3 regions of the Shewanella sp. AC91-MNA-CIBAN-0169 genome follow, and region 3 is predicted to be linked to each of the others. Evidence: predicted binding sites of a transcription regulator. Region 3 holds the regulator's gene; each other region holds the start of a gene.
The links. The regulator sigma-54, encoded in region 3, starts transcription at its own class of promoters, with help from an activator protein. The targets are predictions, from matches to a motif close to GTTGGCACGNNNNTNGNNT.

Region 1 (10,862 bases), on a different contig from region 3:
TTGCGGCAATACCTTGCCTACTTGTAATGCTTGACTGGCTAATTGCTCACCGCGTAATACGCTGTTTAACTGTTCACCGTCTAGCACATTAGTAAGTTGGGCTGACATTGGTCGCATCGATTCGGCGCTATCTATAACAGAATGGGCTGTATCAGAATTAGTGATTACTGAATGCGATGCGGCTATTTGATCTTTTGGCGCAATAATATCGAGAGTGTCTTTATCTAACTCTGTTGCTGGAGCAACAAACATACTTGGGTTAACTTTATAATCACTATTGCCACGCAATACTGAAGCTGGCGTAATGGGGCTATCATCTGGGTCTAGTTGCTGCACCATCATCTCAGCCAAGCCCAACATGCCTTTATTAGATAAATCGACTGACATTTGCTGATCGCGCATTTGTTCAAAAAACGCAGTAGTTTCACTGTTCATTGGATTGTCTGACTTAAACGCAGCATTAGCATCTCGCATGCTTTTCATCAGCATTTGAATAAAAATACCTTCAAATTGCTTTGCTGCTTCTTTAAGTGCCCCCTTCTCGTCTTTCTGGGCTTGGACACGAAGTGAATCTAGTCCTCCTAGATCCAGAAAGTTCGATGAAGCTGACAACTTTTCCATAGTCATTCCGACAATTATTAGATAATGATAAGTTCACCATGCAAAGCGCCTGCCATTTTTAACGCTTCGAGTATGGCAAGTACATCGGATGGTGCTGCACCCACTAGATTGACGGCTCTTACAAGCTCATCAAGTGTGGTACCAGGATTAAACATAAACATACGACGATCTTTTTCTGACACATCAATCGTACTATTTGTGGTAACAACCGTATCACCACCGGCTAATGCGTTGGGTTGTGACACTTGTGTGGCTTCAGCAATGGTGACGGTTAATCCGCCGTGAGTGACGGCTGCGGGTAATAACTTGACGTTTTGGCCAACCACAATGGTGCCAGTACGTGAGTTAACAATCACTTTGGCTGATTCTTCTGCTGGTATAACTTCAATGTTTTCTAATACCGATAAAAACGACACCCGCTGTGATGCATCGCGTGGCGCGCTCACTTGAATAGAAGTGGCGTCAATGGCCTTTGCCATATCCGGACCCAGTAAATCGTTAATCGCATCTGCGGTGCGTTTGGCGGTTGAGAAATCAGAGCGACGTAAATTGAAAGTAAGGTAATCACCGCTAGCAAATGGGCTAATAACGCTGCGCTCAACAATGGCACCACCTGGAATGCGGCCAACTGTTGGGGTATTTTGGATCACCAATGAGCCATCGAGTCCTTCGGCACTAAAACCACTGACAATTAAACTGCCTTGAGCAATGGCATACACATTGCCATCGACTCCTTTTAGGAAGGTTTGTAATAAAGTACCGCCACGTAAACTTTTTGCTTCGCCTAAACTGGACACGGTAATGTCAAGATTTTGACCCGGTTTAATAAAGGCAGGCATTTCGGAATGCACCGCAACGACAGCGACGTTCTTTGAATTAGGACGGACAGAGTCTGGTAAATTAATGCCGAAATTTTTGAGCATGGTTCTGAAGGTTTGTTCGGTGTAACGGGTTTTTTCCCCAGTACCTGGCAAACCGACCACCAAGCCATAACCGACTAATTGGTTACTTCGCACCCCTTGAATACTGGCGATGTCTTTAATCCGTTCTGCATGTGCAGGTGCGGTTAGCATTAGTATTGATGCGACTATCGATACAGCCGACGCAATCAGTTTAATTTTCATGCATTACTCCTTAAAAAGGCCACCAGTCACTCATAAAGAATGAACTCAGCCAACCGACTTTTTGGGAGTCAGCAAACGTACCGGTACCGCTATACTGAATACGAGCGTTAGCCACTCGTGTCGAATCGATTGTATTGTCTGGATTAATGTCTTCGCTGCGGATCATTCCGGTGACACGAATAAACTCATCACCGTTGTTAATAGAAATCCATTTTTCACCGCGGATCACCAAGTTGCCGTTACTGAGCACTTGGATGATATTGGCCGAAATACTGCCATCTAAACTGTTAGATTGATCGGCGTCAGACTCGCGCTTGGTATTCATGCTGTCGGAGTAACCCAAATCAATTGGGACACCGCTGATGGAAATATTTTTACCGCCGGCATAAATGGGCTCTACACTTAAATCTGAGCCTTTTTTGATTTCGTTATTGGCGCTTTTCGACGCCTGAGTAGACTCTTTTAAGGTCACGGTAATAATGTCGCCGACGCGATGCGCACGAATATCGGAATACAAGCTTGATGCTTGGCTATCAAGATAAATAGATCCCGTTGGCGCCACCTGCGTAGGAACGGTATCTGGGTATACCGGTGCATAAAATGGGTCATCAGCAATCGGTTTCTTGGCAGTAGAACTACAGCCAGCCAATAACACTACTGAGGCTAACGCAATGTATTTAATCATGTTAGCTCCTTAGAGATTCTGATTAATATAAGACAGCATCTGATCAACTGCTGAGATAACTTTAGAGTTCATCTCGTAAATACGTTGACCTTGAATAAGGTTGACCAACTCTTCTGTTACATTCACGTTAGACGTTTCTAGTGCTCCTTGGCGAATAGAACCTAAGCCGTCTTGCGACGCTGTACCTTGAATAGGTGTGCCACTTGCACCCGTTTCGGTATACAAGTTTTGCCCTAATGGGTCTAATCCTGACGGATTAATAAAGTCGGTCATGGTTAACTGGCCAATAACCTGGCTTTCGGCAGTACCTGGAATTTGCACCGACACTTCACCTTCTGCTGACACGGTAATACTTGTGGCATCATCTGGAATAGTAATGGCGGGTTGCACCACATAACCTGAACCTGGGGTCACAATTTGGCCGGTATCATCCAGGCTAAATTGACCATTACGGGTGTAAGCTGCGGTGCCGTCTGGCATTTGCACTTCAAAGAAGCCTGAGCCTTCAATCATTAAATCTAATGAGTTGTCGGTGGTGAGCATGCTGCCCTGGGTAAACATTTTTTGGGTGGCGACCACTTTAGTACCGGCACCAATGTTTAAACCATTGGGTAACTTGGTGTTGTCTGCACTGACGCCACCGGCTTGATTAACGGTTTGATACAGCAAATCTTCAAACACAGCGCGACTTTTTTTGAATCCAACCGTACTGGCGTTAGCCACGTTGTTAGAAATGACCGCGATGTTTGTTTGCTGGGCATCAACACCTGTTTTACTTATCCATAACGCTGGAATCATAATAATTACTCCTAACTAATTCTCATCAAGGAAGTGGACGCCCGATCAATTTCTTCAGCGTTCTTCATCATTTTGACTTGCATTTCGTATTGACGTTGAATATCAATCATAGCGACCATTTCATGCACGGAATTGACATTACTGCCTTCAACTGCGCCACTTTCAACTTCAACCCCGGGGTCATTTGGCGCATTACCACCGGCTGTAAGGCGAAACAAACCATCTTCACCGCGCATTAGGTTTTCGTTACCCGGATTAACTAATTTAATCCTCGCGACCTCTTCTATCACTTCAGCGGTTGCCCCTTGTGGACGGACTGAAATAATACCGTTGGCCGAAATTTCTATTTTCTCAACCGGGATGGGTAACACAATAGGACCCGAAGCTCCCATTACAGGGCGGTTACTGCTATTTAACAACAAACCTGTACTGTCAATTTTTAAACTGCCCGCACGGGTGTATCCTTCAGAACCATCTGCCGCTTGCACTGCAAGCCAGCCATCACCCTTAACCGCAATATCAAGGTCACGACCCGTGGTTTTAATAGGACCACCGTTAAAATTACTGCCTGGGCTTTCCATCATCGAAAATACCCGTGAAGGCAAGCCTTCACCAAATGCCTGCATTGAACGGGCTTGGACCATGTCAGCTTTAAATCCATCAGTATTGGCGTTAGCAAGATTGTTCGCACTCACTGCTAGGGCATTCATCCCCTGCTTTGCGCCACTCATGGCAATATAAAGAAATTTGTCCATTTTTTGCTCCGTCAAACTTTCTGCAAAATGAATATATGTAGAGTTAAAGCAAACATCGTGCCAATGGAGTTTATTGCAGGAGAGTTATATTCAACACACTGAATGTAAAGGAGTAGAGGTAGTGAAAGGGAATTATTTAGAGTCAAAAAAACAGGAGTTTTATGGTGGTAGTGGCGGTATATTACTTAAATGGCAAGGTGTTGCCGACAACGGCAACACCTTGCTTATCGATTACGGTGAGTAATGAATAATTATCGGATCTGCAATACCGTTTGGTTTAGAGTGTTGTTCACTTCTAGGGTACGCGAGTTCGCCTGGAAGTTACGCTGAGCGGTAATCAAATCAACCAATTCTGTGGTCAAATCAACGTTTGATTGTTCAAGCGCAGAAGACTGAATGCTACCAAAGGTACCGCTATTAGCTTCACCCGCTAACGCTTCACCTGAATCTAAACTGGCTTTCCATGAGGTGTTACCCACCTGAGTTAAGCCTTGCTCGTTAGCAAAACGTACTAACGCAACACGCGCTAACGGCACGGTTGAGCCATTACTGTAACTGGCCGTAATTAACCCATCAGAGCCAATGCCTACATTGGTTAAACGGCCAACGGTAATACCGTCTTGGCTTAATGATGTCACTTCAAATGGCGAAGCGTATTGAGTTGGGTTATCAAATCTAACTTCAAGGGTTTGGGTTCCGTCGGCACCAGGGTCTAAAACACCTGCACCAGCAGTTCCAAGAGCTTCTGTTGTAATCGTAACAGGGTCGCTTCCAGTGTAAGCACCAACAGAGTTAAACTTAATCACAGCACCATTCCAGGCAGTACCATCTACTGGGTTTGTTGCACTTGCAGTAGCGGTACTATCGGAAGCACCATCACCAGTGGTATCAGTACTATAAGTTCCAGCAGTGGTGACATCAACGGGTTCTCCGTCAACAGCATAAAATGCCACCCAGTTACTTTCACCGGTATATGACCCCCCTGTAGGTTTAACAAAATAAGTGGTCATAATGTGCGACTCACCTAATGAGTCATAAATGGTTACCGACGTAGCATTATTGTAGGTGTCAGAATTATCGGGATCAAAATTAGCAGGGTCGAGAGTTTCGTCACCTACGTTTAGATTCATTTGCATTTCAACAAGGCTGGTTTTAACAGGGCTACCTGCAGTATCAGGGATTTGGATTGGTTGAGTAGTCGTTAAGCTAACCGAGGTTGAATTACCATCGTCATCTACAGGAAAGCCTTGTAAAAAATTACCTGCAGCATCGACCATGTAGTTGTCTGAGTCGACTTTAAATGCACCGGCGCGAGTGTATGACAAATCTTGTGTACCGACTCCAGATGAGGTAACAAAAAATCCACCGCCGCTGATTGCCATATCCAATGAGTTACTGGTAAAGGCTAAACTGCCTTGGTGAAATTGTTGTGCAACTTGAGTAGTGGTTACACCACCGCCCACTGCAGTTTTACTGTTAGAGAAAATTGAGTTTGCATACACATCGGCAAATTCAGCACGCGACTCTTTAAAACCGACAGTATTAACGTTGGCAATGTTGTTTGCCGTTGTGTTCAAGTCTTTTTGCGCGGCAGAGATACCACTCAATGCAATGTTAAATGACATAATTCACCTCAAAGGTTTTATTCATAATCAACAAGTTTATTTAGTAAACTACAGATGATGTTAAGTTTCAGATACGGCGAGTACGTCAGATAACTTAATACCGCCGACACCGCGCAAATTCAATATTGCTCCAGTTGCTACAGTGCCTAATGACACACTGGTAACATGAGCATAAGTAGATACCGCTAAGTCTTGGGCTTCGCCATCGACTTTTCCGTTCGCCTTAATAGAGTACATTCCCTCTTTTACTGGCGAGCCATTTTTATCCAGTCCATCCCAAGACACATCCACGTTCCCGCCGGCGCTGCCATCAACACTAAAGGTTTTAATGAGCTGTCCGGATGCATCTTGCACACTCACGGTAATCGTGTCGATGGCAGATGGCGTACTAATCACCCCATTCATAGTCGGACTCTCAGCTGAAATAGCACCTGTGTCAGAAGGGATCAACACCTTACGACCAACAAGACCCGATGCTTGCAATGCCTGGCTTGAGCTCATCACCGTATTGAGGTTTAAAATCTCATCGTTAAGATTTGAAATACCATCAACGGTAGAGAATGATGCCATTTGAGCAATCATTTGGTCATTGTCTACTGGTTCAAAAGGGTCTTGCATTGATAACTGTTGACTGAGCAAAGCAAAGAAATCCTCCTGCTTTAACAGCTGATCATTTGCTTCAGGAACACTGCTCTCTGCAGGTAAGCGGATAGAATCAAGAAACGAATTACCCGTTGTTGTCGTAGTAGTGCTCTGTACTGAACTCTTGGTTACTGCGCTAGTATTTGACACACTGCTAGAGGTCTGTGGTAAAGACTGACTGTAAGAATTAATTAGGCTCATAGCTGCCTCCTTGAAAAATCAAAACTATTTACCCATTCTGAGCGTTTGTTGCAGCATTGATTTTGTGGCATCTGCTACCTGAACATTCATTTGGTAAGAACGCGATGCAGAAATCATATCCGCCATTTCTTCCATCACATTGACATTAGGTTTATAGATAAAACCATCACCATCCGCCATGGGATGGTCTGGCGAGTATTCTTTTAATAATGGCTTATTACTTTCGACAATGCCTTTAACTGTTACGCCAGGCGAACTGTTTTGCTGGCTATTGGCTTTTAGCATTTCGGCTTCAAAAACAGGATGACGCGCGCGATAGGTTTTATCGACACTGCTAGACACAGAATCAGCATTGGCAATATTACTGGCGGTGGTATTAAGCCTGACAGATTGTGCAGACATCCCGGAGCCAGAAACATTAAATATATTGAATAAACTCATAATTAATCACCTCGCAATGCTTTACGCATGCCACTAAATTTTCCCTCAAGAAAGCCTAATGACATTTGATATTCGAGCGCATTTTGCATAAATGCTGCTTGCTCTTTCTGCGTATCGACAGTATTACCATCGCCAGTATCAGCTTGATTTGGCATACGATATTGAACATGCTGTTGACTTAACGCCGTTAAATCAAAATGTTTCTCTGTGGTTTGGCTCATACTCAAGCCTGTCTGATGCGAGCTTGCCGCTTGCATAGCAGAAGCAAAATTGACATCTTGAGCTTTATAATGAGGAGTATTGGCATTGGCGATATTACTTGAAATCACTTCTGCTCTTTGAGCTCGAATGCCCAAAGAGTATTGGTGAACACCTAATGCATTATCGAAATTAATCGCCATAAAATTGCCTCCATCAGCTAACTGGTAGAAATAAAGCAAAGGTTATGCCAACAATTTAATTTATGAGGGAATAAAAGATAAAAACAAACATGCCGACGAATGCCGGCATGATAAATAGATTAAGCTATTATATTATCTAGGTTTTCTTTTGATAATAAATTCCAGGATTACAGCGAACCATATTAAATTCTTCGGTTAATCCCGCAAGAGATTCTGACGCACCCAAAAATAAAATACCTTTAGGATTAAGTGCGGCAGCAAATTGCCGCAAAATTTTAGCCTTTGCCTCAGGAGCAAAGTAAATCAACACATTGCGGCAAAAAATAATATCGTATTTACCTAATAGGCTATAACTTTCAAGTAGATTATGGGCTCTAAAGTTAACTAATCGCTTCACATTATCTTTAACTTTCATGTTACCCGAAGGTAAAGCATCAAAAAACTGACGTTTACGTTCTTCAGACAAACCACGAGCAAGTGCTAAACCATCATATTCAGCATTTTTACAACGATCTAGCATAGAAGGTGATAAATCTGTTGCCTGAATTGTCGCGCCTCCTGGTAAAGCACCAGGTTTACGTTGTTGATATTCCAACACCGTCATGGCCAACGAATAAGGTTCTTGACCTGAAGAGCACGCAGCCGACCAAATTTTTAATGGTCTGCCAAGCTTACTGTATTCAGGCAATAGAGTATTGTGCAGTAATTCAAATGGATAACGGTCTCGAAACCATAACGTTTCATTGGTGGTCATCGCATCTATCACTTCAGCGCGCAGTTGTCGTTCTATCGGTTTCATCGACTTTTTAACTACCTCAGACAAAGAAGGCAAATTATGCTTCCCCATCAAAGGCGCTAAACGACTGCGGACTAAATATTGTTTGTTCTCACCTAACACAATACCGCTATGCTGTTCTAAAAACAGCCTAAATTGATTGTACTCTGCTTCAGCAAGTGATTTATCTGTCACATTATCTTCCTAATAGGTAAGCCTATGAACTCAACCTCCAATATTTTGCAATATTTTGCAATAATAAAAGGTTTATAAACTTAAATGTTTGTTAACCGCTGCGGCTAACTCATCGGGGTTAAACTTAGCAATAAAGTCGTTAGCCCCTACTTTTTGTACCATCGCTTGGTTAAATACACCACTTAATGATGTGTGCAATACTACTTTGATATTCTTTAATTTTGGATCATTACGAATTTCAGCCGTTAAGGTATAACCATCCATTTCAGGCATTTCAATATCAGAAATGATTAACGGAATTTCAACTGAAACATCATCCATTTCTGCGGCAATACTTTTCAGTTTTTCCAGCGCCTCTCTACCATCTTTAGCGGTATCGATTTGCAGATTTAATGACTCTAACGAACGAATAATTTGTTTACGTGCTACAGCAGAATCATCAATAACCATAATATGATAATGCTGTTCTCTATCAATAGTTAATGCTTCATTGAGCTCTTTACTGATAGAAGTCTTAACCGGTGAAATTTCATCAAGAATTTTTTCAACGTCTAGAATCTCAACCAACTCACCTTCAATCTCTGTCACAGCAGTTAAATAAGAAGAGCGGCCAGAACCTTGCGGTGGAGGCATAATGGCTTCCCAATTCATGTTGATAATACGTTCAACTGAACTGACTAAAAAGCCTTGAATACTTCGGTTATATTCAGAAATGATAATAAAGCAATTTTCTGTTGATGTCAGTGGGCGTCCACCCGTTGCGGCACTTAAATCGATAACGGAAATGGTTGAGCCACGAATATGAGCAACACCTTTAACAAAACGGTTTAATTTAGGCAACGTAGTCAGTGGTGGGCATTGCAAAACCTCTTTCACTTTAAACACGTTAATGCCAAACCGTTGACGGCCGCTAAGCCTAAACAATAGCAGCTCGAGTCTGTTTTGCCCGACAAGTTGGGTACGTTTATTTACTGAATCTAAAATGCTCGACATAACAAGGCCTTGTAGTTAACTGTCACCCAAAAGGATAAAAATTGTTCTTTGAAATTATAGTAAACCTTGGTTTAGCATAATACGGTTAGTACATATTTTACTGATGGTCACTCAATTTGAGTGTAAACCATCACCAATGTAACAAATACATCTCAATTTAATGAATCAAAAAGTGGGCATGCAACTTGCTTTAATTTTGTATAAATTAGCTCGCACTGTGAACTGACACTTTTTTGACGAAGGGATAATGTTATTCTTATGTCCCCTAGCCCATTTATTTTAGCTTATTGTGTATGCAGAGATTACTCGCATATTTTTCGTTTTTCAAAGTATAGGTGCATTCTGGCAAAACAAGCTAGTATCTTCATTATGAAAGTATTTTTTTTATGTTTTTTGTGTTCAATAACATTTTCTTTGCCTGCATTTGCTAGCGAAGAAATTATCACACCTTCACTATCGACCATTTATGCGTTAGCTAAAGAGGCGGTAGCCAAAAAAATTGATGCTGACTCAAAAGCTAAAGTGCAAATAACCCCACAAAACCTTGAGGGCAGAATCAGTCCACCAGCCTGTTACCCACCGATTAATGTCGAACTTGCCAGTGAAAGGGCTATTAGTCGAAATAACATGGTAAAACTCAGTTGTAATAGCCCAGACTATGACTATCCATGGCAAATGTATCTCTCTGTTCGAGTCGAAATCCAATACCCTGTTGTGGTGGCTAACCAACTATTGTCCCCTGACCAAATTATTGGCGAACATCATTTACAAGTCATGTATGTTGACCAATATAGCTTAAAAGGTCAGTTTTTTTCCGACACCACGACATTAATCGGCTCGCGGGTGAAACGTCGGGTAGCGAAAGACTCTCCAGTATTAAGTAATAACCTGTGCTTTGTTTGCAAAGGTGACACTGTTTCTATTTATGCTAAAACCACTAATGTAGAAATAAAAACCCTTGGAGAAGCATTGCGTGATGGCAATATCGATGAGGTTATCAGAGTAAAAAACAGTAACACTAGCAAACAATTCGATGCGGTTGTAATTGGCGTTGGCGAAGTTGAAGTAAGAATGTAAAATAGCGTTAAAGTTTTTTCCTGGGGTGCCGATAGCCTGATTGGAAAACCTGATTCATTACGCTGGAGCCTCCCATGGCAATTGATATTAAGCATAACACTGCTACCAATACACAAATGCGCACTGCACGTGACACGCAGTCTGCTACGCAATCTACAACTACTGCAGCCCCTAAATCAGCTGCACCGGTTAAAACAGATTCCGTTAGCATTACCTCTCAAGCTCAACAGCTTCAGAGCGCGCAAACAAAAATGGCATCGTTACCAGAAGTAGACCAAAAAAAGGTCGCTGAAATTAAGCAAGCAATCTCTGAGGGACGATATAAAGTCGATCCAGAAAAGCTTGCAGCGAATATTGCCAGCTTTGAAGCAGAGCTAGGCGGTTTATCGTTTGACAGAGAGTAACCGTTAAACGTTACTCTTTAACTTGTTTTAACGACACACAGATAATAGGTGCAAACTTGCACCATAGAGAAGTGTTAGTTAAAAAAACCTAAGAGTAATTTATGACAGAGTTAAACCAGCCATTA
Region 2 (10,862 bases), on a different contig from region 3:
GTGGCCCTAAAAGTAGCCCGTTACACACCCCTTTCGCCTTATTTACTACCGCCGAAAAACAAAACTTATTAAGCGAACTTGAAACCTTATGTCGCAGTATTTCAATTAATGCATTTCACTCGCGCCAGCTTAATGGCAAGCTATTTATTAATATTTCACCAAAAGCATTACTCGATCCCAATCATCCAAAAGGCATGACATTACAGCTTATTAAACAATTGGGGATCAACCCGGCGGATGTGGTTATTGAATTGTCCGAACAATATCCTGCCGACGATATCGACTTGCTAAAATCCTGCTTAAACCATTATCGCAATCAAGGTTTTTTAACCGCTATTGATGATTTAGGCGCCGGTTATTCTGGGTTACGCTTGTGGTCTGAATTAGCACCAGACTATGTCAAAATTGACCGCCATTTTATTCATCAAATAGACACCACCGCAGTAAAACAAGAGTTTGTCCGCTCTATTGTCGATTTATGCCAAAACTTAACCTGTAAAGTGATCGCAGAAGGCATTGAAACCAATGAGGAACTCACCACCCTAAAACAGTTAGGGGTAACCTATTGCCAAGGCTACTTTCTCGGACGACCAGCGCTCCATCCAAACCAGCAATTTAGCAGTGAACTGAGCACTCCCATGGCTCAACCCAATTCCCGTTATTGTGAAACGGCAGAAAGTTTATGCACTAACGCCATAAAAGCATCTCCCAGCACACAACTAAAAAAAATCAGTCAAACTTTTTCTGAACAACCAGCATTACAAGCCATTGTGGTAACCGAAAATAACAAGCCATTAGGTATCGTCAATCGCAGCACATTACTCGAGCTATTCAGCACACCTTATGGCCGTGCATTACACGAAAACCGGCCTGCGAAAATGGCAATGGACACCAAGGTATTACACATTGATGCCAACGAACCGCTTACCCATGTCAGCAAATTACTCACCTCTGACTCAGTCAACACGGTAGCGCAACAGTTCATTATTTTGCGTAATCAGCAGTTGATTGGCATTGGCCATACTAAAGATTTATTACAACGTATTACTGAACATAGAATAAAAATGGCTCGACACGCAAACCCTCTCACCAATTTGCCGGGGAACGTGCCAATACAAGAAGAGCTAAAACGCTTAAGGCTACAAAAAAAATCTTACTATCTTGCCTATTTAGATTTAAGTCACTTTAAGCCCTACAACGATATTTATGGTTTTTGGCGTGGGGATGAAGTCATTCAGTTAGTCGCAAACTTGTTGCAGCCTTATCAAAATGAACATTGTTTTGTTGGCCATATTGGGGGGGACGATTTTGTTATGATAAGCATGCAAGACGACACGCTAGCCAACTGCCAAACAATTATTGAACGGTTTGAGCAACAGAAAATGAGTTTTTATAATAGCGATCACTGGCAAGCACAATCAATGCAAGCCCAAGACAGACAGGGGCTGCAATTCCAATACCCTTTGGTTTCATTATCCATTGGGGTTTTACCACCATTGGTGACCCAACAAGCAACAGAGTATCAAATATCAACGTTAAGCGCCCAAGCCAAAAAGCAGGCAAAAATCGCTTCAAATGGATTTTACCTGCATGAAAAACAATCAACAATGCTTAACTTATAATTTGGGAGCTACCGTTTTTTGTAACCAATCATCAAATAAGTTGGTTTCATATTGAAACGGTCTGTTATTGAAATTACGCGTATTGTTCATAAAACTCATGTCGATAATTTTTTCATCTCCAGCAATAATGACTTTGTCACCTTCATTTACACTGTAGCTAAACGTCGCTCTGGGTGGATATAAATCTTTTACAATACGTAAATCACCTGGCGTAGCCCCAAATGTTGGTCGCATGTCTCCAGCTAAATCAAAGTTAGTCACTTGCATTTGCAAAGTCTGCCCTGGCTTAAGGATTTTTTCAGCCTGTTTATTGATGTTTTTGGTTAAGGTTTCAAATAAACGGTTTTCAAAGCGCGACTGAAGTTCATTTGAGGTTTTAATATCACGAAAATCTTTTGGATTTTGCCACTCAATTTTAACCAGCCCCACTTCGGTAACAGGGTTCGCTTCTGGCGCATCTTCGGCCATGGCAACTTGGCATACCAATACCGGAGCAAGTAGTAAATATTTTACGTTCATAATAGACCTCCAAAGGGGTTAAGACGCTTACAACACAACCGCTTCATACTGTAAGTTAAACAATCAATCCAGCACGACATGTTTAACGTTTGTCTAAACTGTGTGGCCATATTGCAATGCGGATAATCGTCATTAAATTGAATGTTAGCCATCTAGCCAGCATCATATGTAATAACTATAGACCTGTTAAGCTGAACCAACGCTTAACAGTTTCATCCCACTAAAAAGGAAATCGTGCGCTCAATAAAGGATAGGTTTGACGCATCACTTTTGGCTTGGTGCTGAATTTTTTACCCACTGGTGTATTCTGGCCTGATGGCATAAACGGCAACTCATCCCCATTACGGTCTTCGTAAATTTTACCTGCAATTAAATCGTAGTCTTCAACAAACGGGTAAGCATAATCATCCACTAACGGCCATTGTGCTAACTCACCCAAGCAGTCAGGATTAGCAATAACCTTGTCATACCATTGCTGACCTAACGACAGTAAAAAACATCTAAACTCAGCAAAGGCATAGTCAGAATCGCAACCAGTAATGATGTATGCAGCGCCCCAAACTGACCATAAATAACTACGGCGTAATTGCTGGCCTAACATTTTATCAAATGTCTTTAGCGCTTCATCATCCAAGAGTTGCAATTGTTCGCGTAAACGCAATTCAAGATCAGCAGAAGACTGCTCTGGTTGATCTCGTGTTACCAGCGCCCAAAAATGTGTTTCTGTCATCAAAATGTATCCATCGCTCTATTTTGTGAGATATTCTACCTCAAATTTTCCAGCTAGATGATCAATATGAACCAAAACACAGCCCCCCGAATGCCAATTAGAGTCATGCTTCTTATCTCACTGTATGTTGTACTCACTATTATTGCTATTTGGCGCGCAACAACATATCAAGCATATGATTTATTAACACTGGGAGTGATACCGGTATTCATTGGTTTAATCAGACGTGCTGCATGGACAAAAGTACTGTTGATTAGCTACGTAGGCTTACAAACTCTCGGACTTACAGCTATCACCACAACAGCAATCATTGCCTATCAAATCACCCCTGATGACGTAAAACTTGTGTTTCAAGGTTATGACATACCACTGATCCCACTGTGGTTGTTACTGTTGAGCGTGGTGGTATTTCAATGGTGGGTTGGATTGTCTTACGTGACGAGAGACTATCTCGTTAAAAAGTAAGCATAAGACACTATTACTCTGGTTTGACTGCCATCCTTAGGGCATTTTTAGTGTACAATTCGCTCATACGCGCAACATTAAAACAACAAAATAATAATAAATATATCTGTGGAACGTGAATTATGACTAGTTTATCCCCAAGTGAATTATCCATCCTATTACTTGAGCCGTCAGAGACTCAACGTAAAATTATCATTACGCGTCTTCAGCAAGAAGGGGTGAGCAGCATTCAAACTGCCGCAACGATTGCGGAAGCCAAAACGATTATTCAACGCCATAAACCCGACTTAATCGCCAGTGCACTGCATTTTGTCGATGGTGAAGCCACAGAGCTACTGCAATACATCAAAAGCACTCCAGCGTTAAATGATATTCAATTTATGCTGGTGTCCAGTGAGTGTCGCCGTGAACAGCTCGAAATCTTTAGGCAATCAGGTGTTGTCGCCATTTTGCCTAAACCATTTAATGCTGAGCACTTAGCGACGGCACTTAATTCGACCATTGATTTACTCAGCCACGACGAGTTGGATTTAAGCCACTTTGACGTGCATAACATCAGGGTATTAGTCGTTGATGATAGCCGAATGGCGCGTAATGTGATTAAACGCACTATTGGTAACTTAGGGATGCAACTGATTACTGAAGCGGTTGACGGTGAGCAGGCTATCAACCTAATGAAAGAAAACATGTATGACTTAGTGATAACAGACTACAACATGCCTTCGGTGGATGGTCTTGCATTAACGCAATATATCCGTAATCACAGTCAACAATCACATATCCCCATTCTAATGGTATCGTCAGAAGCCAATGACACCCACCTAAGTAATGTATTTAGTGCTGGAGTTAACGCCTTATGTGATAAGCCTTTCGAACCACAGTTAGTAAAGAAAATTCTTTACCAACTGCTAGAAGAATAACCACAGAGCCAAAAAAGACATTATTTGTACTGATTTTGCTCTAAAACCATTACAGATACTGAATTTATGGGATAAAGTGCTTTTAAACCAGCATGGCTTGTGGCATGTTATTCATGTTTTAAAAAACACTTCTATGGAAAGCAGAGAATATCAATATGAACAAAAGTGAATTAATTGCAAAAATCGCTGAGAATGCGGAACTAACTAAAGCTGAAGCTGGCCGCGCACTAAAATCTTTCGAAGAAGCGGTAACTGAAGCCATGAAAAATGGTGATAAAATTTCTATTGTTGGTTTTGGTTCTTTTGAAACCACTCAACGTGCTGCTCGTACAGGCCGTAACCCACAAACTGGCAAAGAAATTCAAATCGCTGCAGCTACTGTGCCTAAGTTTAAAGCTGGTAAAACACTAAAAGATAGCGTTAATTAATTATTACGCTCAGTCTTTTTTTGATAGAAACCTCCTCTGTGGAGGTTTTTTATTGGTTATTTTTCAGCTCTGCTTAATCTGTTATCCAGATGCCTGAGTTACATGAACAATATAGATCACTTCAGAATCCCTTCTTTCGTACAGCAAAACGCTAATCGACTCAATATAAGCAAATACCTAAGCCCAAAGTCTCGTTGCACAATAAAAGTGCATTAGTGCATCATTTAGCGGCAACAAAGATGCAACAAAATGATCCAGTATTATATAACCCACTAATTTAAATAATAAAAAATTATTGGCATGCGATTCGCTAATTGATCTTCAGACAAACCAACATTGAGCTCATTTAATGACACATAAATGCCTCAGTGATAATAAAACTTTAAGGGATGAAGATGAAAAAATCACTATATCAAGCTATTGCATTATCAACAGGCTTATTACTAAGCGGCTCTGCCCTTGCTGAAGTCACTGGCAATATTGGCGCAACATCGAACTACTTATGGCGTGGCACCACGCAAACCAATAATGAAGCAGCCGTTCAAGGCGGCATTGACTATGCTCATGACTCTGGATTTTATGCTGGAACTTGGGTATCGAATGTCGATTTCGGTGATGAAACCAGCTACGAATTAGATCTTTATGGTGGTTATGGCGGTAACTTTACTGAAGACCTAACTTACGACATTAGCTATCTTTATTATGCTTACCCAGATGCTGGTGGCAGTATTGATTTTGGTGAAGTAGCCTTAGTACTTGGATGGAAATGGTTAGATGTGGGTTATTCTCAAGTGATCAACGCTGATTCTGATGTGTCAGGTGCAAGTGACGAAACAGATTGGAACTATATCCAAGCCAATGCCAGTTTCCCGTTAACAGAAAAGCTCAGCATTGCGTTCCACTACGGTTACTCACAAGGCGATGTCGTTGAAGATTTATTCGGCGACACCTATGCAGACTACAATGTCACATTAAGCGCTGAAACAGACCTAGGAACTGTCTCATTTATGGCCTCTGACACGGACTTACCGGACAATGATGCTAAAGTCGTTTTAGGCTACTCATATGGCTTTAGCCTATAACGAGTCAACCTATCGCATATGCGCTTTGCAGTATTGTTCATATCGACGCCACCGAGTTAAAGGTGGCGTTTTTTTATCTGTATTGAAAGCGGAGCATTATCTACGATCAGCACATCAGCACATCAGCACATCAGCACATCAGCACATCAGCACATCAGCACATCAGCACATCAGCACATCAGCACATCCAGAATAGTTGATCACAAGCATACTCTTCGCACAAGCTAGTTTGTTTTACTAGCAAGAAAAACATTTACTGCTAAGCTCAAAGAGAAAGGTAAAAATAGCTGTCCAACTGAGGAAAAATATTTTACTTCCCTATTTAGGTTTTTTTAGTTAGAAAATGCTCATTGAATTAATACCACGCTTTTATTCAACATGAGGGTTTTGTTATGGCTAATCTTAGTGAAAGAGTGCCTGATGACACAGAAATGGACGCGATGACAACGCCTAGAAACGTTAAATCCGCCGAAACATTACAACATAAACGCCAAGTAAAACGCAGGTTAGAAGATTTCCTCGAACAAGCTCAATTACGTAAAGCGATTGGTGACGACGACTTTTTCTAAAAAATAGGGATAAACGCTAATGTCGTTTATCCCTGTCTATTTTAAGCGAGCGAACTTAAACACTATTAAGCGCTAATTAATCGCCTATTCACTCTTAGTTTGTACGCGCCTAGTGTGCTTACCTGCTTGTGTTTGTGTGAGTAGCAGCTCAGCTTTGGCCCCTAAGTACACATATATCCCTAACCCAACCAATAGCCCAACGACCGCCAACATCATCAGAATGGCTGGTTCAATATATTGCTTTTCTCCCAGCGACGCTTTAAACATGGTCAGCAAAGCTTCAATTGAAATCGCGATCAAAATGGTCGAAATAAACCGCGTAATCGTTCTTCGGGTCGAACTGTGGCGGAAGATATCTTTATGCATAAGCACTTCTTCTTCCAAAATGGTTTTACCCAAATCAAAAATAGCTAAAGCCAATGTAAGAAAAATGATAATACCAAAGGGCTGTAGCGGATCATGGGTCGCAGATATTTGGCTAAATAAGGTATAAATATCGCGGATCACGGTCCACATAAGTACACTCACCAACACAAACAGACACAGTACAATTGCAGCATAAATGCTTTTAAAAAACGGTGACATTTTACGCCGAGCACTGTCGCCCATCATAAACTCGATTAATCGTGTTAGGTTGACATCAATAACCACAATAACCACTTGCCCAGAGGCCGATTTAATCATTTGTGATGCCGACAAACACAGCCCACCACCGGAGTTAGATAAATAAGGTCGAGTGATATGAACGGTGTCGATGGCAGTCAATTGAGTAAAATAAGGTCGCTGACTTCGGTCAGCATGATGACCGCAAGCCATTAGCTTAACTTGCTGATTAATGACACTGATATTAGGGCAAATCTGCATCCCTTGCTGATCAAGTAAATAAATGAGTTCCACAAAGGGATAACTAATCGCCATGTCTTCAAAAATTTTAGCTGAAATAGGCTGTTCGAATAGATTAATGTCTCCCACACCGATCAAAATCGATTCTAATAATTCGTGTACCAAGTGTTCATATTCATGGTAACGCTCAATCACACTTAAATAGCTCATCGCTGCCATAGGTTTTCCTTTTAATCAAGACTACTTTAGCTAAAGCAGTTTTAATGCCAAATAAATAACCTATAATTTTTATAGACTTAAATAATATGACTAGAGGGGGTTGCGATATAAACTGATTTGTCGCACCAAAACAGTGCTACATTTGAGGTATTTTTTCATTGCCGTTTTGCGATCAACATCTGCTAATATAAGTGCTAATACTGCTTACAACATTCTCAAGATTAGGAAAAGACAATGTCTGACTCTTTATTGCGTTATCAACAAGATATTCGTCGTTTTTCTGATGAATTAATTCGCATCCAAGCACCGATTAAAATTTTGGATTCGATAAAATGGCCAAGACAAGTTGAAGATGACTTTTTAGCCAAACAAAGCAAAGAATTACCCAACGTCAGTAATGATTTCTATCAATCGATTCCTTTATCATTTAACGCAGATCAGACCCAGACCGACCTTCAAGGGTTAAAAAATGCCGTTGAGCGAGGTTTAGGCAAACGCGATAAGCTAGGTAAAATTTTACTGGCTAACATTGACCAATATCGAATAGTAATAGACATGCTGCATAACCGCGGCAAGCCAATGTTTGGTAAACTCAGCCAAGAGCTATACGGCAGTGCGAGCGACAAATTACATGGCGATCGTCATACGGTACGCCAACTGGGCGATCGCTTAAGCCATATATTTTCGCTGCCAGCAGCGCGTCACATGAGTAGCCGTCATCCTAAAATTGTGACCGCCCCAGAAGCGGTAACTATTCTTAGCGAACGCTTAGTGAAGTATTTTCATAACGATGAAATTCACGTTAAATTGAGCGATGGTATTGTCTCTGATGCGGCAGTAGGTGGCGATACCGTTAAGCTCAATACCCGCGCCATGTTCAGCGAATCGGATCTCAATGTATATGAAGTGCACGAAGGCTGGGTGCATGTGGGCACCACACTTAATGGTCGGGCGCAACCACATGCAACTTGGCTCAGTGTTGGTTCACCACGAGTGACAGCGTCGCAGGAAGGCTTAGCAGTGTTGATGGAAATGCTGACATTAAGCTCAAATCCAGGCCGTGCTCGTCGAATTAGCGATCGAGTATCTGCTGTCGACATGGCAGAACAAGGTGCCGACTTTATTGAAGTCTATCGATACTTTAGAAATCTCAACCTGAGTTCAAAAGACAGTTATCGTGTTACTCAACGGGTGTTTCGTGGTGGCATGGTTGGTGGTGGCAGCTTTTTCACTAAAGATATCTCCTACGTACGCGGTTATGTTGAAAACATTAACTTTATTCGTAGCGCCATCAGCACAGGTTTACCAGAACTAATCCCAATGCTGTTTTTGGGTAAATTAGCCATCGAAGACATTCCTGTTCTGTATCAAGCTTACCAAGAAGGCATTATTGCTCACCCTAAATATTTACCCCCAATGTTTGAAGACATTAGCGGTCTGTATGCTTGGTTTGGTTTTGCGTCTGGTATCGGCAATATCGACTTAAAAGGGGTGCAACGTCATTTTGCACGCCAATTCAAAAATGTTGTCCCGACTTCTGCTGTCGACTTATTTGAAGATTCAGAATTTGATAACAACTTCGAATAAAGAGTAAACAAAGGAAACTCGCTAAGTGTGGCATAGGTCACACTTAGCTGGCTTTACAAGTGCAATCATCAAATAAGCTAATGCATTGTTACACGACAAGTTTGCTATAGTGTAATGACCACGATGGTTGAGACTTACTATGAAACACATTCTATTTTCAGCGTTATTTTCAACGTTATTCTCCAGCTTGATATTAATAAGTGGCTGCACCCCAGCCACCCCTTCACAAGCATTAGGTACCTTAGAGCGCGATCGAGTCATTCTTCGTTCAACCGCCGCAGAAATCATTACTGCACAACCCATTAAAAAAGGCATGCAAGTCAACGCCGGTGATTTATTAGTCCAATTTGATACCCAAAAACAAGCCGCGCGCTTAGCGGTAATGCAAGCCGAAGTGGTCAAAGCCCAAGCCTACTTACTAAAACTCACCAATGGCGAGCGCCCTGAGGATATCGCCAGTGCCAATTCGGCATTAAAAAGTGCTAACGCCGCCAAAATAGAAGCACAAAAGTCTTATCAACGCAGCGCGAGTTTATTATTAAAAAATCTAGTCAGTGAAGCAGAACGCGATCGTGCTTTAGCGCTTCGCGATCAAGCCAATGCAGAATATGACGCCGCCAACGACCGGCTAACCATATTAATCAAAGGTGTTCGCCAAGAAGATATTTTTCAAGCCCAAGCGGCACTCGATGCTGCCAATGCCAACCTACGTTACGAGCAGCAGGTTTACAGCGACTTAAGCATTCGTGCAACTCGCAGCGGTAAGCTAGATAACTTACCTTACAATGTAGGCGAACGCGTCCAACTGAGTGCAATCGTTGCAGTTATTCAAGCTGATGCAGCGCCCTACGCCAGAGTGTATATACCTGAACCCTATGCTGCCAAACTTCACATTGGCCAAACGTTGTCGGTCAGTGTAGATGGTATCGACGGCACATTTAACGGCACACTGCGTTGGATAAGTACTGAACCAGCATTTACCCCCTACTACGCGCTGAATCAATCAGATCGGTCACGATTAGCTTTTCTAGCCGAAGTGAGTTTAGACAGTTCGGCCAGCGAGCTACCTACGGGCATACCAGCCCAAGTTATATTGCCGACACAAAAATGACACCATCCGTAGACCCACAATGGGTAATTCAAGCTCATGGCCTCACCAAAAAATTTGGCGACTTTGCTGCGGTCGAGCAATTAGATTTATTGGTGCCGAAAGGCAACATTTATGGTTTTTTAGGCCCAAATGGCTGTGGTAAATCAACCACCATTAGAATGTTAACTGGTTTACTCACTCCCACCGAAGGCACCATCAATGTCATGGGGTTAGCCATCCCGGAGCAGGCTGAAGCATTACGCCATAACATTGGTTATATGACCCAAAAGTTTTCCCTCTACGATGACTTAACGGTTACAGAGAACCTGCAATTTATTGGACGAATCTATGGTATCGACAGTAGCACCTGCAAAAAACGCATTGATCAACTGCAAAGCACTTACAAGCTAAGCCAGTATCAATATCAACTGGCTGGCACCCTCAGCGGTGGACAAAGACAACGATTGGCCCTTGCCTGCGCCTGTTTAAATCAACCTAAGTTACTGTTTTTAGATGAACCCACCTCAGCCGTTGATCCACAAAACAGGCGTGACTTTTGGGAGCAACTGTTCGATTTATCTGAACAAGGCACCAGTATTTTAGTGACTACCCATTATATGGATGAGGCCGAACGCTGCCATAAAATTGCCATTATGGAAAAAGGCAGGATCAGAGCAGATGACACGCCAAAAGCATTAATGGATAACATCAATGCCCATGTGGTTGAAATCAACACCACTGATTTAAGGCTGTTAAAACAAGCATTAATCAGTCACGTTGAAGTGACC
Region 3 (10,862 bases):
TTCATAATAGGGATCCTATTTATCTTTAGATGACATGCTGTATAACAGCTGACCAATTAAATCTTCTAAAATCAATGCACCACGCGTGTCATGTACTTTATCGCCATCGGCAAGCATCGAAATATCATCGTCCATAAATCCAGGTGTTAGACCAATGAACTGCTCCCCAAGTAACCCTGAAGTCAAAATGGCCAAACTGCTGGTTTCGGGGAATTTATCAAAGCGCTTATCCATTGTTAACGTCACAACAGGCACTAATTTATGGCTATCAAGGGTAACATCAGTCACGCGTCCGACAACGACTCCGCCAACTTTTACCGGCGAACGTACTTTTAGGCCACCGATATTATTAAACTCAGCCACCAAGGTATAAGTCTGGGCATTGGATTTTACTTTCACATTAGCAACGTTGAATACTAATACGCAAAATGCCAACAAACCTGACAATAAAAATACACCTACTAATAACTCTATTTTCCGTGTCAACATACTATTAAACCACTTAAATTAATCTAAACAATGAAAAAATCTTAATTTCCAAACATGATTGCCGTAAGCAAAAAGTCCAGCGCTAAAACAGCTAAGCTTGCCTGCACAACCGTTGAGGTTGTCGCACGACTGATGCCTTCTGGATTGGGTTGAACTTCATAACCTCGGTACAAGGCTATCCATGTCACCACCACACCAAAAATAGCACTTTTTATCAAACAGTTAACAATATCTTGTCGCCACTCAACCGATGCTTGAAGAATAGACCAAAACGCACCACTATCAATGCCCTTCCATTCAACACCGACTAAGTGCCCACCTAAAATACCCACTAGACTAAACATTAACGCCAGTAATGGCATGCTAATGACACCCGCCCAAAAACGCGGTGCGATGATTTGCCTTAATGGGTCTATCGCCATCATCTCTAAACTCGACAATTGCTCTGTCGATTTCATTAAGCCTATTTCGGCGGTTAACGCTGAACCTGCTCGTCCGGCAAATAATAATGCAGCAACGACAGGCCCAAGTTCGCGTAATAAGCTTAACGCTACCATTGGGCCTAAGCTTTCTTCAGTGCCAAACCCAACTAAAATATTATATCCCTGCAGAGCCAATACCATGCCAATAAACAAACCGGACACTAAAATGATGACCATTGAACGAACACCAAGCACATAAACTTGCTTAATCAGTAATGGGGTACCTTTTTTGATGTTAGGAAAATGCGCAATCGCGCGCCATAACATGATGCCCGCTCGACCATAACCCTGCACCAATCTCAGTGCATATTTGCCGGTGTCGGCAATATAATCAATTACGCCCACGAAGTAGCTCCTCTTGATAATCCTCTGCAGGATAATGGAATGGCACAGGGCCATCTGGCGCGCCTTTGATAAACTGGACCAGTTGTGGATTGTCAGATTGACGTAATTGCTCTGGTGTTCCATGTGCAATGACTTTTTTATCGGCTATCACATAGACATAATCTGCAATACCTAATACTTCATCTACATCATGAGAAACCACTACTGAAGTGAGTTTTAATGAATCCGACAACTCACGAATAAGTTTTACTAGCATGCCCATTGAAATAGGATCTTGTCCGGCAAAGGGCTCATCGTACAGCACCATCTCAGGTTCAAGTGCAATCGCTCGCGCCAATGCGGCTCGACGCTGCATACCACCAGATAACTCATTAGGCATCATATACGCGGCACCGCGAAGTCCGACAGCTTGCAGCTTCATCAATACAATGGAGCGGATAATCTCTTCAGGTAATCCAGAATGCTCTCTTAATGCAAACGCGACATTATCGAAAACATTAAGGTCGGTAAACATTGCACCACTTTGAAATAGCATACTCATGCGCTTACGCAATTCAAACAGATCTTTGCGTTTAAGCTTATGTATATCATGGCCATCGAATAAAACTTGCCCACTGTTGGGGGTTAACTGTCCGCCAATCAATTTTAATAGGGTGGTTTTACCGATACCGCTGGGCCCCATGATAGCGGTTACTTTACCTTTGGGAATCGATAAAGAAATATCTTCATAAATCACGTGTGAACCATGGCTAAACGCTAAATGGTTAACTTCGACCAAAGGTTTATTAATTGATTTGCTCATATCAGACATTGGCGTTGAGGAGATAACAGCCTTCCTTGCTTTAAGTTGAAGAGTAAATTGTACTGTAATTGTCGATTAAGCGACAACTATATCCATATCAACACTCTTCATTACCAGAGCAATTACTGTGCAATGCTTTCAATTTGATAAAAATCCAGCGAAAATAGTCGTTAATTAAATACTACTATCGGAATCACATGCTAGTTAATATCCTAATGTTAGTTGTTGGCCTTGCTGTTTTAGTTTGGAGTGCGGATAGATTTGTCTATGGGGCGGCGGCATTTGCCCGCAACTTAGGCTTACCTCCGATGTTAATTGGACTCACCATTGTTGCTATGGGTAGCTCTGCACCTGAAATGTTTGTTGCGGCCACCGCATCAATGGATGGCATGCGTGATACCGCCATTGGTAACGTATTGGGCTCAAACATTGCTAACATTACCTTAATTTTAGGATTAACAGCCTTACTAGGTGCCATTAGCTTAGATTCGAAGACCTTAAAACGCGAAATACCTATCATGCTTGCTGCTACGGTATTTGCCGGTTACACCTTGCATGATAATGTGTTGACACAAACAGAAGGTATCATGCTTATTGCATTACTTTTGTTGTTGATGGGATATTTCATTTGGCAAGCTACTCATGACAAAACCCCAGACAGCTTAGATGATAAACTTGAATCTGAGATCCCTAAAAATGTGCCAACCTTTCATGCTATCATTTGGCTGGTCGTCGGTATTATATTGCTCCCGCTATCAGCAAGTTGGATGGTCGATGGCGCTGTAGGTATTGCAAAGTTTTATGGGTTGTCAGATCTTGTGATTGGCTTAACCATTATCGCAGTAGGAACCAGCCTACCAGAATTAGCGGCCTGTATTGCTGGTGTATTAAAAAAAGAACACGACCTTGTCATTGGTAACATTGTTGGGTCTAACTTGTTTAACATTCTTGCGGTACTGGCACTACCAGGATTGATCTCCCCTGGTGAAATAGATGCTTCAGCCAGTGGAAGAGACTTCTATATGGTATTAGGCACCAGTGCAGCATTAGCCGTTTTAGTATTATCCAGTGGCGCTAAGCAACAACTTACTCGCTGGCATGGCGCACTATTATTAATCACCTTTATTGCGTACCAAATTGTTGTCTTTCAGTCGCATTAGATTGGAGCATGAAAGTAAAGTATTAAGCTAACAGAGAGAGTCGCATGGTAAATCACACTCAATTTCGTCAATGGGGTCGTAAAGTCATTGATATAGAAAAAGCTGCCTTAGATAATTTATATCAATATGTAGACTCGGTTGAGTTTGACCAAGCATGTCAATTGATCATGCAGTGTAAAGGTAAAGTAATTGTCATGGGGATGGGCAAATCCGGTCATATTGGTAACAAAATATCCGCGACCTTTGCCAGCACCGGCACACCGGCATTTTTTGTTCACCCTGGTGAAGCCAGTCATGGTGATTTGGGCGCATTAGCCAAAAATGACATTGTACTCGCCATTTCCAACTCTGGTGAATCAAGCGAAATACTGACATTAATGCCTGTTATCCAGCGTATGGGTGTACCAGTGATTGCGGTGACCGGTAAACCAGACTCCAATATGGCGCGTTTATCCAAAATCCATTTATGCATTCAAGTGCAAGAAGAAGCATGTCCATTAGGATTAGCACCCACTTCCAGCACCACTGCAACACTTGCTATGGGCGATGCATTAGCCATTGCTTTATTACAAGCAAAAGGTTTTACTCGTGATGACTTTGCCTTATCACACCCTGGTGGCTCTCTTGGAAGAAAATTACTTCTAAAAGTCGACGATGTCATGCATAAAGACGATGATTTACCGATCGTCAATGATGATATTTGTATTACTGAGGCACTTTATGAAATATCTAAAAAGGGCCTTGGCATGACGGCAGTAGTCGACCATGCCAATAAACTTGTGGGCATTTTTACCGATGGTGATTTACGCCGGGTTATCGATGCAGACGTGAATCTTCGAATCACTCCTATTGCCCAGGTTATGACCGAAAATTGTGTTACCTGCCCTGCGGGGATTTTAGCCGCACAAGCACTGCAAATCATGGATGAAAAGAGCATCAACGGACTGATTGTCGTTAATGAAAAACATCAACCGATCGGAGCATTAAACATGCTCGATATGGTTAAAGCTGGAGTCATTTAATCATGTCAGAATCAACCTCGTTTCACCAAGGATTTTACGGCCCTGTCAGCAATGATATTTGGCAACGAGCTCAAAAAATCAAACTGTTAATCTGTGATGTCGATGGAGTATTTTCAGATGGACGTATTTACCTCAGTAATGCAGGTGAAGAACTCAAAGCGTTCCATACTCGTGACGGTTATGGTGTGCGTTCTTTGCTTACCAGTGGTATCCATGTTGCCGTGATAACAGGACGTAAATCCAAGATTGTTGAAAACCGCATGACGGCATTAGGTGTAACACATATTTATCAAGGTATTGATAATAAATTTGAGCCTTTTGAGCAATTATTGTCGCTCTATAATGTGACTGCTGATGAAGTGGCTTACATTGGCGATGACATGGTAGACCTACCTGTAATGAAAGCCGTAGGACTAGCCGTTTGTGTCGGTGATGGTCATCCGTTTGTCAAACAACAGTGCCATATGACAACCACCCTCAATGGTGGCCACGGCGCACTGCGTGAACTCACCGATTTATTACTATTAAGCCAAGATAAATTTGCCAGTGCTCATGGTATGAGTATATGAGTAGAGTCACGCTAGGTATTATTGCTTTTTTTGGGCTTGCTTTTATATTGTACTGGCAAGCACAAGTAAAACGCAGTGAAATGGACGCGGTACAAATACGCGGTATTGAGCGCCCAGATTTTGTTGCAGATAACCTACGCACTACAGAATTCAATCAACTAGGTTTCGTCGAAAGTCGAGTCAGCGCCGAACACATGGAGCATTACGCCTCAAGTGACATCACTCACTTTACCAAACCGATTTACCTCATTTACCCTGAAAACGGTAAAGCACAATGGCAATTAAGTGCAGACCGTGGGCAATTGAATAAAAATACCAGCAAAGTCACATTAGAAAATAATGTTATTATTGATGCCATTGATATAGAAGAACCCCTGCAGTCACTGAGTACCCAAGCTATTTCGGTGGATTTAACCACTATGATAGGATCCTCGCAAGAGATGGTGTACATCAAAGGTAAAGGGTTTATTATTCAAGGTTTAGGCCTACATGCTGACTTGAATTCGCAAAAATTATCGCTACTAAGCCAGGTAGAAGGAACATATGAGCCACATTAATCGTCTCCACACTCGCGCCAATGTTATGTTATTAAGTAGCATACTTTGTATATTGAGTTTGCCTGCCATAGCGAAACAAGGGGATCTGAAACAAGAATTGAAAATCGCTTCAGTCAGTCAGTCTGCCGACATTAAGAATAATCAAATTGTTTTTAATGGTCCGGTAACGATTGTCCAAGGCACGATTAATATCAATGCAGATCAGTTACGGGCGTTTACCCCTGAAAACACCACCAGCAAGAGATTAATTGCTACTGGCACCCCAGCTACATTTTCACAAGAATTAGATGACGGTAAAATTGGTACCGCAAGTGCTAACGAAATTAGCTATGACCTTGCCACTACTACACTCACATTGACTGGCAACGCCAAATTGGATCAATCTGGTAGCCAGGTTACCGGTAATAAAATCAAGTACAACATCAGTGCTCAAGAGCTGATTGCCGAAAGTACTGGTACAGGACAAGATCGGGTAATCACCATCATTCAACCAGAGAATTTCCAAGACGAGTCAGCGCCAAAGCAAAAACTCCCTGAAATTCCTGTTAACAAGCAGATCAAACCATGACCCAAATTACCTTAACCGCTGAAAATCTAGCTAAAAGCTATAAAGCTCGTCAAGTTGTTAAAGATGTGAGCTTAACGGTTAAAACCGGCCAAATTGTCGGTCTTTTAGGCCCCAATGGTGCAGGTAAAACCACCACCTTTTATATGGTTGTCGGCTTAGTAAAAAGCGATAAAGGCCGAATATTGATTGACGATGACGACCTTACTGCCGATCCAATGCATTTGCGCGCCCGCAAAGGTATAGGTTACTTACCACAAGAAGCCAGTATTTTCCGCAAGCTCACCGTTTACGACAACATAATGGCCGTACTGCAAACTCGCAAAGAGCTCAGCACAGACCAACGTATTGAGCAACTTGAGCACTTACTCGAAGAGTTCCACATTACTCACATACGCGACAGCCAAGGCATGTCGTTATCGGGTGGTGAACGTCGTCGTGTTGAAATTGCGCGCGCTTTAGCTGCTAATCCAAAATTTATTTTGCTTGATGAGCCCTTTGCTGGTGTTGATCCTATTTCGGTCATCGACATTAAAAAAATCATCCAACAACTTAAAAACCGCGGTTTAGGGGTATTAATTACCGACCATAACGTACGTGAAACGCTAGACGTTTGTGAGCGAGCCTATATCGTTAGCCAGGGTAATTTAATTGCCGAAGGCACACCAGATGAGATATTAAGTAATCAACAAGTTCGAGCTGTGTACTTAGGTGAACAATTCAAGCTATAGTTACTTTACTGGCCTTTTAGTCTAGCTAACTCATTTCATTGAACGATACCTAAACAACGTTAAATGTCATTGATGTTTATGGCAATCTATTACAGTTCGAGATTGTCATTTTTATGGAAAATCATCTAGGGATAAGCGGTAAATGAAAGCGTCACTCCAACTTAAAATGGGTCAACACTTAACCATGACCCCACAATTGCAGCAAGCCATTCGCTTACTGCAATTATCGTCATTGGAGCTACAGCAGGAAATCCAACAAGCATTAGATTCAAATCCATTGCTTGAAATAGAAGATGAGTTTTCTGAAGCAAAAGACTCCTTAAAAGAAAACCGCGACCAAGCGGATACAGACTTTAGTGACAACAGTATTGTTAATGTCGAAAAAGACACTTCCACCGTCGACATAGCAGAATCCATGACCAAAGAAACCATGGATGATTTAGCCATGGATACCACATGGGATGAAGTATACACAGCCTCACCTATGTCAGGTTCAGGCAGTGCAAGCATGCGCGATGACGACATGCCCTTTCAAGGTGAAACCACCGAAGGTCTGTACGAACACTTAGAATGGCAAAAAAATCTCACTCCATTTTCAGACACCGATCTCGCCATTGCCACCGCCATTATTGATGCCATTGATGAACGCGGTTATTTAACCCAAAGTACCGAAGATATTCTCGAAGCCATGGGTGATGAAAATGTGGAACTAGATGAGGTTGAGGCGGTATTAAAACGCGTTCAACACTTTGATCCTGTGGGTGTTGCAGCACGTGATTTAAGCGAATGCCTATTTATTCAATTAGCGCAATACTCTAACGACACACCCCATATCGATAATGCCCGTTTGTTAATTAAAGGCTATTTAGAGTTAATTGCTGGCCGTGATTTCAGATTATTGATGCGTAAAACAAAACTAAAAGAAAATGAGTTACGTGACGCAATCACTCTAATCCAGACACTCAATCCTCGTCCGGGCTTATTAATTACCCCCATGGATGATGAATACGTGATTCCCGATGTCACAGTATTAAAGAAAAATGGCCGTTGGGTAGTAGAGTTAAACCCAGACAACATGCCTAAAATTGGTGTTAATCAGCAATATGCAGCCATGGCTAGAGGCAGTAAAAACCCGTCGGATAGTCAATTTATTCGAGGCCATCTGCAAGAGGCTAAATGGTTTATTAAAAGTATTGAAAGCCGTAATGATACTTTACTTAAAGTGGCAAATTGCATTGTGCAATTTCAGCAAGGCTTTTTTGAATATGGCGAAGAAGCCATGAAGCCTATGGTGCTCAATGATATCGCTGAAGCTGTAGAAATGCATGAATCGACCATTTCACGAGTCACCACACAAAAATATATGCACACCCCTCGAGGCTTATTTGAACTAAAATACTTCTTCTCTAGCCATGTCAGTACTGACGATGGCGGGGAATGCTCATCAACGGCCATTCGTGCTTTTATCAAAAAGCTGGTTGCCGCAGAAAACCAGAAAAAACCACTGAGTGACAGTAAAATGGCTCAGCTTCTGGCAGAACAGGGCATAAACGTTGCTCGTCGTACGATAGCAAAATACCGTGAAGCAATGATGATCCCGCCCTCAAACCAACGTAAGAGTTTATAACCTACTAGGCAATGGAGGATTTTTTATGCAAATAAGTCTGACTGGACGTCATGTCGAAATAACAGAATCTTTACGTGAATACATCCACAGTAAATTTTCAAAGCTTGAACGACACTTCGATCAGATCCATAATGTACACGTTGTGCTCAATGTAGAAAAATTACAACAAAAAGCAGAAGCCAAAATCAACATTAATGGCGCAGAAATTTTTGCAATGTCAGAAAGTACTGATATGTATGCTGCAATAGACGCCCTGATCGATAAACTCGACCGTCAGGTAATTAAACACAAAGAGAAGAATACAAAACACTAACGATGGAACTTTGTACCATTCTGCAGCCGGAATGCACTACCTGTGCCACACCGGGCAGTAAGAAAAAAGTACTGGAACTCATCAGCAATTTAGTCGCTGCCCAGTACCCAACCCTGTCTTCGCAAGAGGTTTTTGAAAGCCTGTTAGCGAGAGAGAAAATGGGTAGCACAGGTATAGGAAATGGCATTGCGATACCTCATGGTAGATTAACGACCATCGATCACCCTATCGCGATATTTATTAAATGTGAAGAAGCCATTGCCTTTGATGCAATCGATAAGCAACCCGTGGATCTTTTATTTGCTTTGTTAGTACCTGCAGACCAGTGCCAACAACATTTAGGCACGTTATCGAGCATGGCCCAAAAGTTAAGCGATAAGCAAATATTGAAACAGCTTCGTAAAACTCACGACGCAACAGAACTTTATCAGGTTATTACTGCATGAAACTAGTTATAGTATCGGGACGTTCAGGCTCAGGGAAATCCGTTGCCCTGAGAGTATTAGAAGACCTAGGATATTATTGTGTTGATAATTTGCCTTTACCACTCATTGGCACATTATTAGCCCAGCTTAAAGGCAGTAATGATTTGGTTGCGATTAGCGTTGATGTTCGTAACATTGCAGAACAAGGTAAAGTGCTTCAAGACCAATTGGCACTACTTCAAAATGACACTGAAATTATCAGTTTCTTTTTAAATTCCAATGACAAAGTATTGCTTAAACGTTACAGCGAAACACGTCGATTACACCCGTTATCTAAAAATCATATTTCACTGCAAGAAGCGATAAAACTAGAAGGCCGTTTACTTGAGCCTATCGCAAAAATTGTTGATCACTATATCGACACTTCTGCGCTAAATATCTACGAATTAAGCGACCAAGTTAGGCAAATATTATTAGGCAGTGTTGATAAAGAGTTAGTGATTAACTTTGAATCTTTTGGCTTTAAACACGGCATGCCGACAGAAGCAGATTTTATGTTTGATGTACGCTTTTTACCCAACCCACATTGGGAAATAGAACTGCGTCCATTTACGGGTTTAGATGAGCCCGTACAAGAATTTTTAGGTCGTCAGCCATTAGTTAATAAATTTATTTGGCAAATTGAAAACCTATTTGAAACTTGGATGCCGCATTTAGAACGTAACAATCGCAGTTACCTTACCATCGCGATTGGTTGTACTGGTGGTCAGCACCGTTCGGTATATATTGCAGATCAATTAGCAAAACGATTTCGACAAGGCAGTAAACACACGGTTAATGCTCGCCACAGAGAATTAAATATCAGTGATACTAATAACTAAGTGAGCATAGGATCGCGTCAATGATCAAACTTGAACGCCAAGTGACCATTTCAAATAAATTGGGCTTACACGCCCGTGCCGCCACAAAACTCGCGATGTTAGCGGCGGATTTTGATGCTAACATCACCTTAACTCAAGGCGAAAAAAACGCCAGCGCAGCTAGCGTACTTGGGCTATTAATGCTTGAAAGTGGTATCGGTAAAATGATTACGGTGACAGCTCAAGGCCCAGATGCTGAAGTGGCATTAAACGCAGTGTGCGATCTCATTAATGCTAAATTTGATGAATCTTGTTAATTTTTTAATCGCATTGAATTTATAAATAGCCTGTAATGTGTGAATAGCTGCAAGTTACTCATGCTTTAAGCCACCGTCATCCTTATTTTATGCGGCCTCTAAATGACTAGGCCATACTAACCAAACTGTCACGACATTGATGATCACCAGTAGACATCAGTCCCTCAAAAATATTAGCCCTTAGGTTTATCTCTCGCAGTTGATACCAATCTCATTAGTATCAGTTCATCCTGCGGGAGTTAGCGTTTAACATGATAAAGACATTACCGCTTCTAGCAACGGATCCAGTGCAACTCTGTTTCCGTGACGTGGTACGTCTATAGTATGTAAAGCAGCATTGGCTGCTGCAGAATTTCACCGCAGAAGTCATTTAAGTATTTTATTTCTGCATTTCATTGTCTTACGTAAAGACAGCTATTTCTGCATTTATACGCCTTGAACTGTACAACCTGAGAAACCCAGAATAATGACATACTGAATAATATAAGTATGACGAATAGGAAGTAGATATATGGGTAAAGAGTACCTAGACAATGAGATAACAGAACAACGTCTCAATCAACTCGTTCAAGCACTAGACAGTGGTCTGTTTGTCCAT

Region 1: flgA (flagellar basal body P-ring formation chaperone FlgA) is a predicted target of sigma-54. The motif match lies at 9,429-9,447, and genes of this name have one in related genera.
Region 2: AAEY98_RS12575 (TorF family putative porin) is a predicted target of sigma-54. The motif match lies at 4,979-4,997, and genes of this name have one in related genera.

What each region holds. Positions count from the first base shown of each region.
Region 1 covers NZ_JBEOPM010000002.1:145,322-156,183, reverse strand. The annotation lists gene flgJ (flagellar assembly peptidoglycan hydrolase FlgJ) at 1-621, opposite strand, end outside; gene AAEY98_RS03140 (flagellar basal body P-ring protein FlgI) at 639-1,745, opposite strand; gene flgH (flagellar basal body L-ring protein FlgH) at 1,756-2,430, opposite strand; gene flgG (flagellar basal-body rod protein FlgG) at 2,440-3,228, opposite strand; gene flgF (flagellar basal-body rod protein FlgF) at 3,240-3,983, opposite strand; gene AAEY98_RS03120 (hypothetical protein) at 4,105-4,227, shown strand; gene flgE (flagellar hook protein FlgE) at 4,235-5,608, opposite strand; gene flgD (flagellar hook assembly protein FlgD) at 5,669-6,451, opposite strand; gene flgC (flagellar basal body rod protein FlgC) at 6,476-6,892, opposite strand; gene flgB (flagellar basal body rod protein FlgB) at 6,895-7,293, opposite strand; gene AAEY98_RS03095 (CheR family methyltransferase) at 7,430-8,263, opposite strand; gene AAEY98_RS03090 (chemotaxis protein CheV) at 8,336-9,256, opposite strand; gene flgA (flagellar basal body P-ring formation chaperone FlgA) at 9,626-10,333, shown strand; gene flgM (flagellar biosynthesis anti-sigma factor FlgM) at 10,408-10,737, shown strand; gene AAEY98_RS03075 (flagella synthesis protein FlgN) at 10,839-10,862, shown strand, end outside.
Region 2 covers NZ_JBEOPM010000013.1:65,999-76,860, forward strand. The annotation lists gene AAEY98_RS12545 (GGDEF domain-containing protein) at 1-1,622, shown strand, start outside; gene AAEY98_RS12550 (DUF3016 domain-containing protein) at 1,617-2,141, opposite strand; gene AAEY98_RS12555 (DUF4240 domain-containing protein) at 2,362-2,871, opposite strand; gene AAEY98_RS12560 (hypothetical protein) at 2,938-3,336, shown strand; gene AAEY98_RS12565 (response regulator) at 3,459-4,256, shown strand; gene hbs (non-specific DNA-binding protein Hbs) at 4,412-4,684, shown strand; gene AAEY98_RS12575 (TorF family putative porin) at 5,080-5,766, shown strand; gene AAEY98_RS12580 (PA3496 family putative envelope integrity protein) at 6,159-6,335, shown strand; gene AAEY98_RS12585 (PDC sensor domain-containing protein) at 6,420-7,397, opposite strand; gene AAEY98_RS12590 (flavohemoglobin expression-modulating QEGLA motif protein) at 7,632-8,984, shown strand; gene AAEY98_RS12595 (HlyD family secretion protein) at 9,124-10,095, shown strand; gene AAEY98_RS12600 (ABC transporter ATP-binding protein) at 10,092-10,862, shown strand, end outside.
Region 3 covers NZ_JBEOPM010000026.1:51,636-62,497, forward strand. The annotation lists gene AAEY98_RS18395 (MlaC/ttg2D family ABC transporter substrate-binding protein) at 1-5, opposite strand, end outside; gene mlaD (outer membrane lipid asymmetry maintenance protein MlaD) at 16-489, opposite strand; gene mlaE (lipid asymmetry maintenance ABC transporter permease subunit MlaE) at 531-1,316, opposite strand; gene AAEY98_RS18410 (ATP-binding cassette domain-containing protein) at 1,303-2,127, opposite strand; gene AAEY98_RS18415 (calcium/sodium antiporter) at 2,316-3,278, shown strand; gene AAEY98_RS18420 (KpsF/GutQ family sugar-phosphate isomerase) at 3,323-4,300, shown strand; gene kdsC (3-deoxy-manno-octulosonate-8-phosphatase KdsC) at 4,303-4,869, shown strand; gene lptC (LPS export ABC transporter periplasmic protein LptC) at 4,866-5,426, shown strand; gene lptA (lipopolysaccharide transport periplasmic protein LptA) at 5,413-5,994, shown strand; gene lptB (LPS export ABC transporter ATP-binding protein) at 5,991-6,722, shown strand; gene AAEY98_RS18445 (RNA polymerase factor sigma-54) at 6,865-8,349, shown strand; gene hpf (ribosome hibernation promoting factor) at 8,375-8,662, shown strand; gene ptsN (PTS IIA-like nitrogen regulatory protein PtsN) at 8,665-9,108, shown strand; gene rapZ (RNase adapter RapZ) at 9,105-9,968, shown strand; gene AAEY98_RS18465 (HPr family phosphocarrier protein) at 9,989-10,264, shown strand; gene mgtE (magnesium transporter) at 10,776-10,862, shown strand, end outside.